One region of the Mesorhizobium sp. GW821-FHT07A06 genome, then DNA from elsewhere that is predicted to be linked to it. Evidence: riboswitches for the same ligand, from Rfam matches in the RefSeq annotation. Region 1 holds a riboswitch; the other holds the start of a gene.
The links. A riboswitch is a leader RNA that binds a small molecule or an ion and turns the genes downstream of it on or off. The one in region 1 is predicted to bind cobalamin.
Positions count from the first base shown of each region.

Region 2: linked by a shared signal. The riboswitch ahead of AC07SZ_RS02735 (DUF1636 family protein) and the one ahead of AC07SZ_RS07260 (DUF1636 family protein) in region 1 are both predicted to bind cobalamin.

Region 1 covers NZ_JBWKRC010000002.1:367,788-373,366, reverse strand. The annotation lists gene cobN (cobaltochelatase subunit CobN) at 1-412, opposite strand, end outside; gene cobW (cobalamin biosynthesis protein CobW) at 432-1,484, opposite strand; gene AC07SZ_RS07260 (DUF1636 family protein) at 1,487-1,915, opposite strand; cobalamin riboswitch at 1,956-2,160, opposite strand; gene AC07SZ_RS07255 (winged helix-turn-helix domain-containing protein) at 2,190-3,389, opposite strand; gene AC07SZ_RS07250 (NADH-quinone oxidoreductase subunit A) at 3,777-4,142, shown strand; gene AC07SZ_RS07245 (NuoB/complex I 20 kDa subunit family protein) at 4,133-4,714, shown strand; gene AC07SZ_RS07240 (NADH-quinone oxidoreductase subunit C) at 4,719-5,324, shown strand; gene AC07SZ_RS07235 (NADH-quinone oxidoreductase subunit D) at 5,334-5,579, shown strand, end outside.
Region 2 covers NZ_JBWKRC010000001.1:552,550-558,128, forward strand. The annotation lists gene AC07SZ_RS02725 (bifunctional helix-turn-helix transcriptional regulator/GNAT family N-acetyltransferase) at 55-990, shown strand; gene AC07SZ_RS02730 (GyrI-like domain-containing protein) at 997-1,830, opposite strand; cobalamin riboswitch at 2,094-2,298, shown strand; gene AC07SZ_RS02735 (DUF1636 family protein) at 2,389-2,802, shown strand; gene AC07SZ_RS02740 (ABC transporter ATP-binding protein) at 2,783-3,571, shown strand; gene AC07SZ_RS02745 (ABC transporter substrate-binding protein) at 3,617-4,564, shown strand; gene AC07SZ_RS02750 (FecCD family ABC transporter permease) at 4,564-5,579, shown strand, end outside.

The DNA of each region.
Region 1 (5,579 bases):
CGTCCAATTCCTGGCGCGGCAGCGTCGAGGCTTCGATCAGCCTGAGATCCTCGTCGTGGCTTTCACCGGGAAGCAGCGCCAGTTTTATGCCGCGCTCGCGGGCGATCGAGGCCAACTGGTCGCAGCCATAGCGCCACCAATCGTGGCCGCCGAGGATGCGCACCAGGATGATCTTGGCGTGGCGGGCGACGCCGTCGACCCAGAGGTCGACGGACATGGGATGGCGAAGGTCGCGCAATGCCGCCAGCCGCATCGAGGGCAGGCGGCCGGCATCGGCCTTCCACGCCGCCGCCAGCCCGGCAAGATCGCTGTCGGTGAAGGACAGCGCCACGATATCCGCCGGCGTCTGCCGCAGATCGACCGGCTCGGCGAGGTCGTCGAGCGAGGCGGAGGTCGTGGTGAGGATATGCATCGCGGCCCGTGTCTGAAAATCAGCCGGCGAGTATACGCTCGATTGCCGGGCGGTTCAGCCCCTTGAGGCCGATGACGACCAGGCGCGAGCGGCGGTCGTCCTCGGCCGTCCAGGCGCGGTCATAGTAATGATTGACGCGCGGGCCGACGGCCTGCAGGAGGAGCCGCATCGGCTTGCCGCCGACCTCGACGAAACCTTTCACACGCAACACATTTTCTTCTTCGGCGACAGTGGCGACGCGCCTTGCCAGCTCGTCCGGATTGGCGATCGAAGGGATGTCGACGATGAAGGTGTCGAAGTCGTCGTGCTCGTGGTCGAAAGCGCCGTCATGATGGGATTTGCGGTTCTCGATATCGTCCTCGACGGCGAGACCGAGCCCGAGCAGTATGGAAGGGTCGACCTTGCCGTGCGAGGTCGGCACGATCTTCACGGCGCGGGCGGAATGTTCGTTGACGATGGCGTTGGCCCGGGCCGAACCGGCGGCGTCCATCAGGTCGCTCTTCGACAGGATGATCAGGTCCGCGCAGGCGATCTGATCCTCGAACACTTCCTCGACCGGGTCGTCATGGTCGAGGCTCTCATCCCCGGCGCGCTGCGCTTGCAAGGCGTCCATGTCGTTGGCGACGCGGCCTTCGGCCAAAGCAGGGCCGTCGACCACGGCGATCACGCCATCGACCGTCACGCGGCTCTTCACCGTCGGCCACTGGAACGCCTGGACCAGCGGCTTGGGCAAAGCGAGGCCCGAGGTTTCGATCAGGATGTGGTCGATCTTCGGCGTCAGCGACAGGATCTGGTCCAGCGCCGGCACGAAATCGTCGGCCACGGTGCAGCAGATGCAGCCATTGGCCAGTTCGACGATGTTCTCCTCGGGGCAGGTGTCGATGCCGCAGCCTTTCAGGATTTCGCCGTCGATGCCGATGTCGCCGAACTCGTTGACGATGATGGCAATGCGCTTGCCGCCAGCGTTTTCCAGGAGATGGCGAACCAGCGTCGTCTTGCCGGCGCCCAGGAAGCCGGTGACGACGGTGCAGGGGACGCGGGAGAGATTGCCGGTCGAATTTGGGGCGCTCATGATCAATCCTTCAACAGGTCGAGGGGAGGAATGCGGGCCACGAGGCCGCGCTTGAGGGAATCGGGCCGGCCACGCCATGGAATGAGGCCGTCCGTCGAGGTGGCGAAGAGTTTGGCGCCGGTGACGAGGTCGGCGCCGCTGGCCGCGGTCAGGTCGCCGAACACATAACTCCAGCAGCCGTCGCGCAGGATGGCGGCGCTCAGCCGGCGCTTGCAATTGCCGAGGCATTCGACGGTGCGGACGCGGATGTTGTCATCGGCCGCGGCGTGGCGCGTGTCCTCGGCCAGCAGTTCGCCGGCGCGGGGATGGGCGTCCGAGCCGGTCTCGTCGCGACAGGAGGCGCAGACGATGACCGTGACGCCGGCCAAGGCTTCGCTGTCGGCGGACGAATTGTCCGCTGTGCCAGCCGAAAAACTGCCGTTCTGGTCCAAAAAGCCGGGCTCCTTGCCCGGAAACCCGCCGGGCGATCGGATTCTCTTGTCGCAGACGGCAGGTCTCCTGGCTCGCGGGTCATCGCCTTGGGTGCCGCCTTCCCGGGAATTCCCAGTGGCTTTCGGCCTAGGCTCATCGCTTACAGTTGCGGGGACAGCCGCGGATTTGAGATCTTTCACCTCGCACCGCATTCCCTCTTAGCCCCTGCCGTTGCGGGCAAGGGACCGTCTGGACGGGATTTAGGCTTTTGCAGGCAGCGGTGTCAACGCGAGCTTACAACATGGCGATGTCGGCCAGCGCCGGGCCCAGATCGCCTGCCGGCGTCACGTCCATGCGTTCAAGGCCAAGCCAGCCCTGCATCCGCTTCAATTCCTCGAAAAGCTGCGCGGCGGTTTCAGGCGGGGCGCCGGGCTCAGGGTAGGCGGCATGGACGCGCAGGACGCTCGCTGGCCGGTCCGCCTTGAGGTCGACGCGCGCGACGATCCGGTCGCCGAGCAGGAAGGGGAGGACGTAATAGCCGTATTGGCGCTTTTCAGCCGGCGTGTAGATTTCGATGCGGTAGCGGAAATCGAACAGCCGCTCCGAACGCGAGCGCTCGAAGACGACCGGGTCGAACGGCGCCAACAGCGCGCGGGCCTCGATTTTCCGGGGCAGGCGCGCGTCCTTGTGAAGGTAGGCCGGCTTGTCCCAGCCTTCGACGCGCACCGGCAGCAATTCGCCCAACTCGACCAGTTCCTCCAGCCGGCCCTTCATATCGGCCGGCGACAGCCGGAAATAGTCGCGCAGGTCGCCTGACGTCGCCACGCCATGGGCGCGGGCGGAAATGCGCAGCAATTCGCGATGCGCGTCCTCGGCCGGGGGCACCGGCAGATCGAGGATCGCCTGCGGCAGCACGCGCTCCGGCAAATCATAGAAGCGCTCGAAGCCGCGACGGTGCGCCGTGGTGATGCGCCCGGCCCAGAACAGCCATTCGAAGGCGTGCTTGGCATGGCTCCAGCCCCACCAGCCGCCCGAACCTTTCTGGCCTTCGAGCGCCGAAGCGGCGATCGGGCCGCGCTCGACGACCGCGCGGTAGATGTCTTCTATATAGGCGGCGTGTTCGCGGCCCCATTTGGCCAGCCCCAGATACATTTCATCGCCTTGCTCGGCCCGCTGCATGCGCCAGCGCATCAGCGGATAGGTTTCGACCGGCAGGAACGAGGCCTCGTGCGCCCAGTATTCGAACACAGTGCGCTTGCGCGTCACGGCGGCATTGTCGAGCAAAGCGAGCGGGTAGGGGCCCAGGCGCGAATAGAGCGGCATATAATGAGCGCGCACCACCGCGCTGACGGAATCGATCTGCAGCAGGCCGGTGCGGGACAGCACACGGGCGAGATGACGGCGGTCGGGTGTGCCATTTGGGCGCGGATCGAGAAACCCTTGAGCGGCGAGTGCAATGCGGCGGGCCGCGGCAAGAGAGATCTTTTCCTTCATGCAGGCATCACTCTGAGGGGCTTCGGCTGTGGGTCGGTCTTTGTCTGGGCAGCTTCTTGTCGCAAAACCGGCGTCCAGTTTTGCGGAACCTGCGTGGTGATTCCAACCCATGCTAGCAGGGTTTTGGCGGCAACCATGTCAGGAGAGAAAAGTGGAGTAAAAAGCGAAGGAAATCAAACAGGAGCGGATCGGACCAGTTTCTCCGGATATGCCGTCCAGGTCGGCGTTTTGAACAAGGTTTGACTTGCTTCGCTGGAAGTGCTGCGCTAACCCTCGCCGCGTTGCAGCATAGGCCCTTAAAACGGTTCAGCGGTTAAACTGTCACGCTTCCGCAATAAGGTCCGGTGCTGTAATCAACGTGGATTGGCGCCAACGGAAAGCCGCTGCATGAACGCACTTCTCAGTTCGTACCTGCCTATCGTCCTGTTCATAGGCGTGGCACTGGTCGTCGGCCTGGCGCTGCTGGCCGCCCCGTTCCTGGTGGCCTACCGCAATCCCGATCCCGAAAAGCTGTCCGCCTACGAGTGCGGTTTCAACTCGTTCGACGATGCCCGCATGAAATTCGACATCCGTTTCTACCTGGTGTCGATCCTGTTCATCATCTTCGACCTGGAAGTGGCCTTCCTGTTCCCCTGGGCCGTGTCCTTCTCGAAGATCGGCATGCTCGGCTTCTGGTCGATGATGGTGTTTTTGGCAGTGCTGACCATCGGCTTTGCCTATGAATGGAAAAAAGGAGCGCTGGAATGGGATTGAACGACAGTTCAGGCACCCTCGTCGCGCCGAAGCCGAAGGGCATCATCGATCCCAACACCGGCAGGCCGGTGGGGGAGGACGATCCCTTCTTCCTCGAGATCAACAATGAGCTTGCCGACAAGGGCTTTCTGGTCACCTCGACCGAGGCGCTGATCACCTGGGCGCGCAGCGGCTCGCTGATGTTCATGACCTTTGGTCTGGCGTGCTGCGCGGTCGAGATGATCCACACCTCGATGCCGCGCTACGACTCGGAGCGGTTCGGTGTCGCGCCGCGCGCGTCTCCGCGCCAGTCCGACATCATGATCGTCGCCGGCACGCTGACCAACAAGATGGCGCCGGCGCTGCGCAAGGTCTACGACCAGATGCCGGAGCCTCGCTACGTCATCTCGATGGGCTCCTGCGCCAATGGCGGCGGTTACTACCACTATTCCTATTCGGTGGTGCGCGGCTGCGACCGCGTCGTGCCGGTCGACATCTATGTGCCCGGCTGCCCGCCGAGCGCCGAAGCTTTGCTCTACGGCATTCTTCTCCTGCAGAAGAAGATCCGCCGCACCGGCACGATCGAACGGTAAATCCATGGCAGCATCCCTGAGCGAACTGTCGACCTATCTCGGCGAAAAGCTGATCGGTCGTGTCAATGACGCGGTGCTCGCCTATGGCGAGCTCACCATCCATGTCGAACCGCGCGACCTCATCGAAGTGGTTACCTTCCTGCGCGACGATGCGCGCTGCCAGTTCATCTCGATCATCGATGTCTGTGGGGCTGATTATCCGTCGCGGGCCAAGCGCTTCGACGTTGTCTACCATCTGTTGTCGCCGAAGCAGAATGTCCGCATCCGCGTCAAGGTGCAGGCCGACGAGGAGACAATGGTGCCGTCGATCACCGGCGTCTATCCCGGCGCCGACTGGTTCGAGCGCGAGACCTACGATCTCTATGGCGTGCTGTTCTCGGGCCATCCCGACCTGCGCCGCCTGTTGACCGACTACGGTTTCGAAGGCCATCCGCTGCGCAAGGATTTCCCGCTGACCGGCTTCGTCGAGGTTCGCTACGACGACGAAGCCAAGCGCGTCATCTACGAGCCGGTCGAGCTCAAGCAGGAATTCCGCAATTTCGATTTTCTCTCGCCGTGGGAGGGGACGGATTACGTCCTGCCGGGCGACGAAAAAGCCAAGACGAATTGAGGCGCCACAATGGCTGAGACCTCCGTCCGCAATTTCAACATCAACTTCGGTCCGCAACATCCTGCGGCGCACGGCGTTTTGCGCCTCGTGCTGGAGCTGGACGGCGAAGTCGTCGATCGCGTCGATCCGCATATCGGGCTCTTGCATCGCGGCACGGAAAAGCTGATCGAGGCCAAGACCTATCTTCAGGCGGTGCCCTATCTCGACCGGCTCGATTATTGCGCGCCGATGAACCAGGAGCATGCCTTCGCGCTC
Region 2 (5,579 bases), on a different contig from region 1:
TATTGACTAAGTCAACTAATTGGTCGATCCTTTCCATGACAGGAGAACCATCCCATGACCGTCCACAACCTCCCCAACAAGCACCTGATCGACGCGGTGCGGGCTTTCAACCGCTTCTACACCCGCCAGATCGGCCTGCTCGACGAAGGGCTGCTGAAAAGCGCCTTCTCCCTGACCGAGGCGCGTGTGCTCTACGAACTGGCGCACCGCGACGGCCTGACCGCGACCGACCTCGGGCGCGACCTCGGTCTCGATGCCGGCTATGTCAGCCGTCTGCTGAAGAAGTTCGAGCGCCTTCACCTCATCTCCAGGTCGACGGTGGTTTCGGACGCCAGGCAATCGTCGATTGCGCTGACCGCGGCGGGCAGGAATGCCTTCGCGCCGCTGAACAAGGATTCGCACGACCAGGTCGCGGCGCTGCTCGATCGGCTGCCCGCGTCGGAGCAGGACCGGCTGGTGAAGTCCATGCGGACGGTCCAGGCTCTGCTGGGTGAAAGCGCAGAGCCAAGGATCCCTTATCTGTTGCGCCCGCTGCAGGTCGGCGACATCGGCTGGATCACCCGCCGGCAAGGCATGCTCTACGCACAGGACTATGGCTGGGACGAAACCTATGAGGCGCTGGTTGCCGAAATCCTCGCGGCATTTGTCAAATCCTTCGACCCGAAATGGGAACGAAGCTGGATCGCCGAGCGCGAAGGCGAGGTGGTCGGCTCGGTCTTCGTCGTGCGCAAATCGGATCAGGTGGCGAAGCTGCGCCTGCTCTATGTCGAACCTTCGGCGCGTGGCCTCGGCATAGGCAGGCGACTGGTCGAGGAATGCATCGGCTTTGCCCGTGCGAAGGGCTACAACACGCTGACCTTGTGGACCAACGATATCCTGATCGCCGCCCGGCACATCTACCAGGCGGTCGGCTTCAAACTGACCGAGGAAGAACCGCACCACTCCTTCGGCAAGGATCTGGTCGGCCAGACCTGGGACTTGGAATTGTGATCTCTGCTAAGCCTTGACGGGTATCCAGATCTCCAGTCCGCCATTGCCGCTGCGCGGATCGAACTCCGGGCCATAGCGTTCGAATTCGGGGGCGTCCGCTATCTCGTGCCCGGAGGCCGGCAGCCATTTGTTCCAGATCGTGTTGACGGTCCGGCGGATAGTCGAGATGTGTTCGCGATGCGAAAACACCGCGTATTTCTGGGCGGGTATGCGCACGCGGCTGAGTTCCCTTGGAAGGTCGGAAAAGTCGGTGACCTCGACACCGGCGACGTAGTCGAAATTGCCGGCATCGTCGCCGTTGGCGCAGACACCGTAGGCGACGTCGCCAGTCTCGCTCGGAATGTTGCCGATATAGGGGCCGAAGCGTTGCCACTGCATCGGAATGGCGGCGCTGGTTTCACAGTTGTAGCGTTCGCCGAGCCCAGCGATCAGCAACGGCCGGCTGGTCTCGAAGCGCGGTGGTTCGAGGGCGGAAAGAAAGGATTGGTCCATCAGGATCGGCTCCACGAGGTCGAGGGTGTTGGTCGAGCCTTGCGCGCGCACCATCTCCGGCGTGGTGCCGAACTGGTCGCGGAAGGCGCGGGTGAAAGCCTCATGCGAGCTGTAGCCGGCATCGAGCGCCACCGATAGGATGTCGGGCGCTCCGCCGGCCAGCCGGCGCGCCGCCTCGGTCAGCCTGCGCGCGCGCATGTAGCCCATGACCGAGCGGCCGGTGGCGGCGCCGAAGGCGCGCGTCACATGAAAGCGCGACACGCCGCTGCTTTGGGCGACATCGTCGAGCGAGATCGCCTCCGGCAGATGGCTCTCGACGAACCATAGCGCTTTCTCGGTCGGGTTCATGGCTCCTCGCATTGAGGGGATCATCTTGCCACCTTCGCGCGCGGCAGTTTGATCGGAATTGCGCTCGCCGCGCAATCCGGACGGCAACGCTCCGCAGCCAACAGCATCTGGCTCGCTGGCTTCTTCCGGCAGCAAGCTCTCACTTGACGCCGCCGCGCGCTATCGTCTAAGACGTAATGTAATTACATAACATATAAAATTCGAGCGCCGCGGCGGGATCGACAATGCACCGAGAAATCCGTTGCGAAGCAATTGGGGGAAAACTACGATCGAGTGGTGATGGTCCCCGAGTCGAAAGGCGAGGGGTGAAAAGGGAACACGGTGAGACCCAAGAGGTCGAAGCCGTGGCTGCCCCCGCAACTGTAAGCGGTGAGCAAGATCCGAAATGCCACTGGCCGGCAAGGCTGGGAAGGCAGGATTGCGCAAGGACCCGCGAGCCAGGAGACCTGCCATCACCAAGTTGACCGGACGGGGTGTGCCGGGAGGAAACGTGGACGTCGGTCTTGTCGGCCGGCTCGCCAACATCCTTCCGTCGCCAGTTTTGGAAAGTGACGGAAGTTGGACGGCGCCATCGATCACCGCATCATCGTGTGCACGCTTTGCCGTGATGTTTCGACCGGCATCAGGTCGGGCGAAAGCCTATGCGCCGATTTGCGCTCCCGGCTCTCGGCCCACGATGAACCCGCCGTGGCGCATGGCTTCACGATCGAAGGCGTCGAATGCATGGCGGGCTGCGCACGGCCGTTGACGGTAGCCTTCCAGGCTCCGGGCAAGGCCACCTATCTTTTCGGCTCCGTCGATGCCGAGGCCGATGTTGGCGACCTTGTGCGATTTGCCAGGCTTTACGCCTCGCTTGCCGACGGCTGGTGCAATTCCGGACAACGTCCGCCGCGACTGGCCGGCAAGACGCTGGCTCGCATCCCGGCGCCGGGCAAGCTGGGGGGGATAGTCGATGACAATGCCACTTCTTGAAGCGCGCGACCTGGGTGCCGTGGCGAATGGCCGGAATCTGGTCCATGCGGTCAGCCTCTCCATCGCCACCGGCGATCGTCTCGCCATCATCGGCCCCAATGGCGCCGGCAAGACGACGCTGCTGCGCATGCTGTCGGGCATGCTCAGGCCAAGTTCGGGCGAGGTGAAGCTTGGCGGGCGACGCCTGGACAGAATCTCGACAGCCGAGCGGGCCCTGCACATGGCCGTCGTCGGCCAGACCGACCAGCCGGATCCGCGGCTGGCGGTGATCGACTATGTCGAACTCGGCCGCGTTCCGCATGCCGGCCTGAGGCGCAGGAGCGAGGAGCGCGACATCGTCGTCGATGCCTTGCGCCGGACTGGGCTTCTACCGCTGCTTGGCCGCACGATCGGCTCGCTGTCCGGCGGGGAGCGCCAACGCGCCCAGCTGGCGCGCGCCATCGCGCAGGAACCGAAGGTGTTGTTCCTCGACGAGCCGACCAACCATCTCGACCCGCGTGCTCGCGGCGAGCTTCTCGAACTCGTCGCCGGCTTCGGCATGACGGTGATCGCGGTGCTTCACGACCTGACCCTGGTGGCGCCTTTCGCCACCAGGGTCGCGGTGATGAACGAAGCCCGGCTGCACGCGTTGGCCGCACCGCGCGAAGCGCTGACGCAAGAGCTGATCCGCGAGATTTTCGGTGTCGACGTGTTTCGCCTGCGCCATCCCACCGAGGACCGCGAACTGACCGTGTTCGATGTTCCGAACCGCGCCGCGCCGCCATCCTGAACGAACCCATCCCCATCGGCACTGTTCAACCAAGGAGCAAAATCCGTGAAACGTCTCGCCTTGTCGCTCGTCTTTTCTTTGCTGGCCTCTACCGCCTTCGCTTTCCCCGTCACCGTCGACAGTTGCGGCAAGCCGTTGACCTTCGACGCGCCGCCCAAGCGCGCCGTCATCCACGACCTCAACATGGCCGAGATGGCCTTCGCGCTGAAGCTGCAGCCGTCGATCGTCGGCCTGACCGGCATCACCGGATGGTACAAGGTCGGCCCCGAATTCAAGGCCGAGCAGGGCTCCATCCCGGAACTCGCGCCCAAATACCCGACGCTCGAAAACCTGGTCGCCGTCGAGCCCGATTTCTTCTTCGCCGGCTGGTACTATGGCATGAAGCCGGGTGGCGACGTGACGCCCGATACGCTCGCCCCGCACGGCATCAAGACACTGGTGCTGACCGAAAGCTGTGTCCATCTCGACAAGAACCGCCCGGCGGCTTCCATGGACCTGCTCTATGGCGATGTTGAAAAGCTGGGCAAGATCTTTGGCAAGGAGACAGAGGCGCAGAAGCTTGTTGCCGGCTGGAAGGCGCAACTCGCCGACATCACCGCGAAGGTCGGCAGCGCCAAGGGAACCCGCGTGTTCCTCTATGATTCCGGCGATGACAAGCCGTTCACCGCCGGAAAATTCGCTATTCCCAGCGCCATGATCACGGCCGCCGGCGGCGACAACATCATGGCCGACATGGACACCAGCTGGGGCAATACGGACTGGGAAACGGTGGCCTCGCGCAACCCGCAATTCCTCATCCTGCTCGATTACCAGGATGGCGGCGGCTACAGGAAACTGCTCGATTTCTTGAAGGCCCATCCGGCAATGAGGGAGACGGACGCGGTCAAGAACGAGCGTTTCGTGGCGCTGCGCTATGCCGAACTGACGCCCGGACCTGCAAACATCGAGGCGATCGCCAAGATCGCCAAGGCGATGCATCCGGAAGCGTTCTGATGCTTCTTGCCCCCGGGCATAAATCCGGCGCGCTTTCCGGGCACAAGGGATTCGCGTTGGCGATGGTGGCGGGCATGGTGGCGGTCGTCGCCCTCGTGCTGCTGTCGATCGCCTATGGTTCGACGCTGATCCCGCTGAGCGACGTCATCGGCTCGCTTGGCCATGCCGTCGGGCTGCATGAACACCAGGTGTCGGGCCCGGTCGGCAAGATCGTCGTCGATCTCAGGCTGCCGCGCACGATCCTGGCGATCTGTGTCGGTGCCGGCCTCGGCATGACAGGTGCGTTGCTGCAGACGGTGACCCGCAACGATCTCGCCGACCCGTTCCTGTTCGGCCTGTCGTCGGGAGCCGCCGCCGGCGCTGTTTCCGTCATCACCGTCTTCGGCGACAGTTTTGGCATCTGGACCTTGCCCATCGCGGCCTTCACCGGCGGCATACTGGCCGCCTGCATCGTCCTGCTGCTGGTCGCACGGGTAAGGGGACAGGGGCCGGAGCGGCTGATCCTCGCCGGCCTTGCCGTCTCCTTCCTGTTCACGGCATTGACCAATTATCTGGTCTTTGCCGGAGACCAGCGCGCGGCCCATTCGGTGCTGTTCTGGACGATGGGCGGGCTGGGGCTGGCGCGCTGGGACAATGTCTGGCTGGGCGCCTTGGGAGCCGGCACGATCGCGGCCTACGGGCTGTGGAACCACCGCAGGCTGGATGCCTTCCTGGCCGGTGAAAGTGCCGCCGAAAGCCTCGGCGTGCCGGTGGCGCGCATGCGCAGGGCGACGTTTCTCGTCGCGGCCTTCTCGACCGCAATTCTCGTCTCGGTCGCCGGCGTCATCGGCTTTGTCGGATTGATGATCCCGCATCTTTCGCGGCCGCTGGCCGGTCCCTTGCATCTGCGCCTGATCGCCAGCTGTGCATTGTTCGGGGCGGTGCTCTTGCTGGCAAGCGATCTTCTGGCACGGACGCTGCTGCCGCCGCAGGAACTGCCGATCGGCATCATAACCAGTTCGCTCGGTGCCTTCTT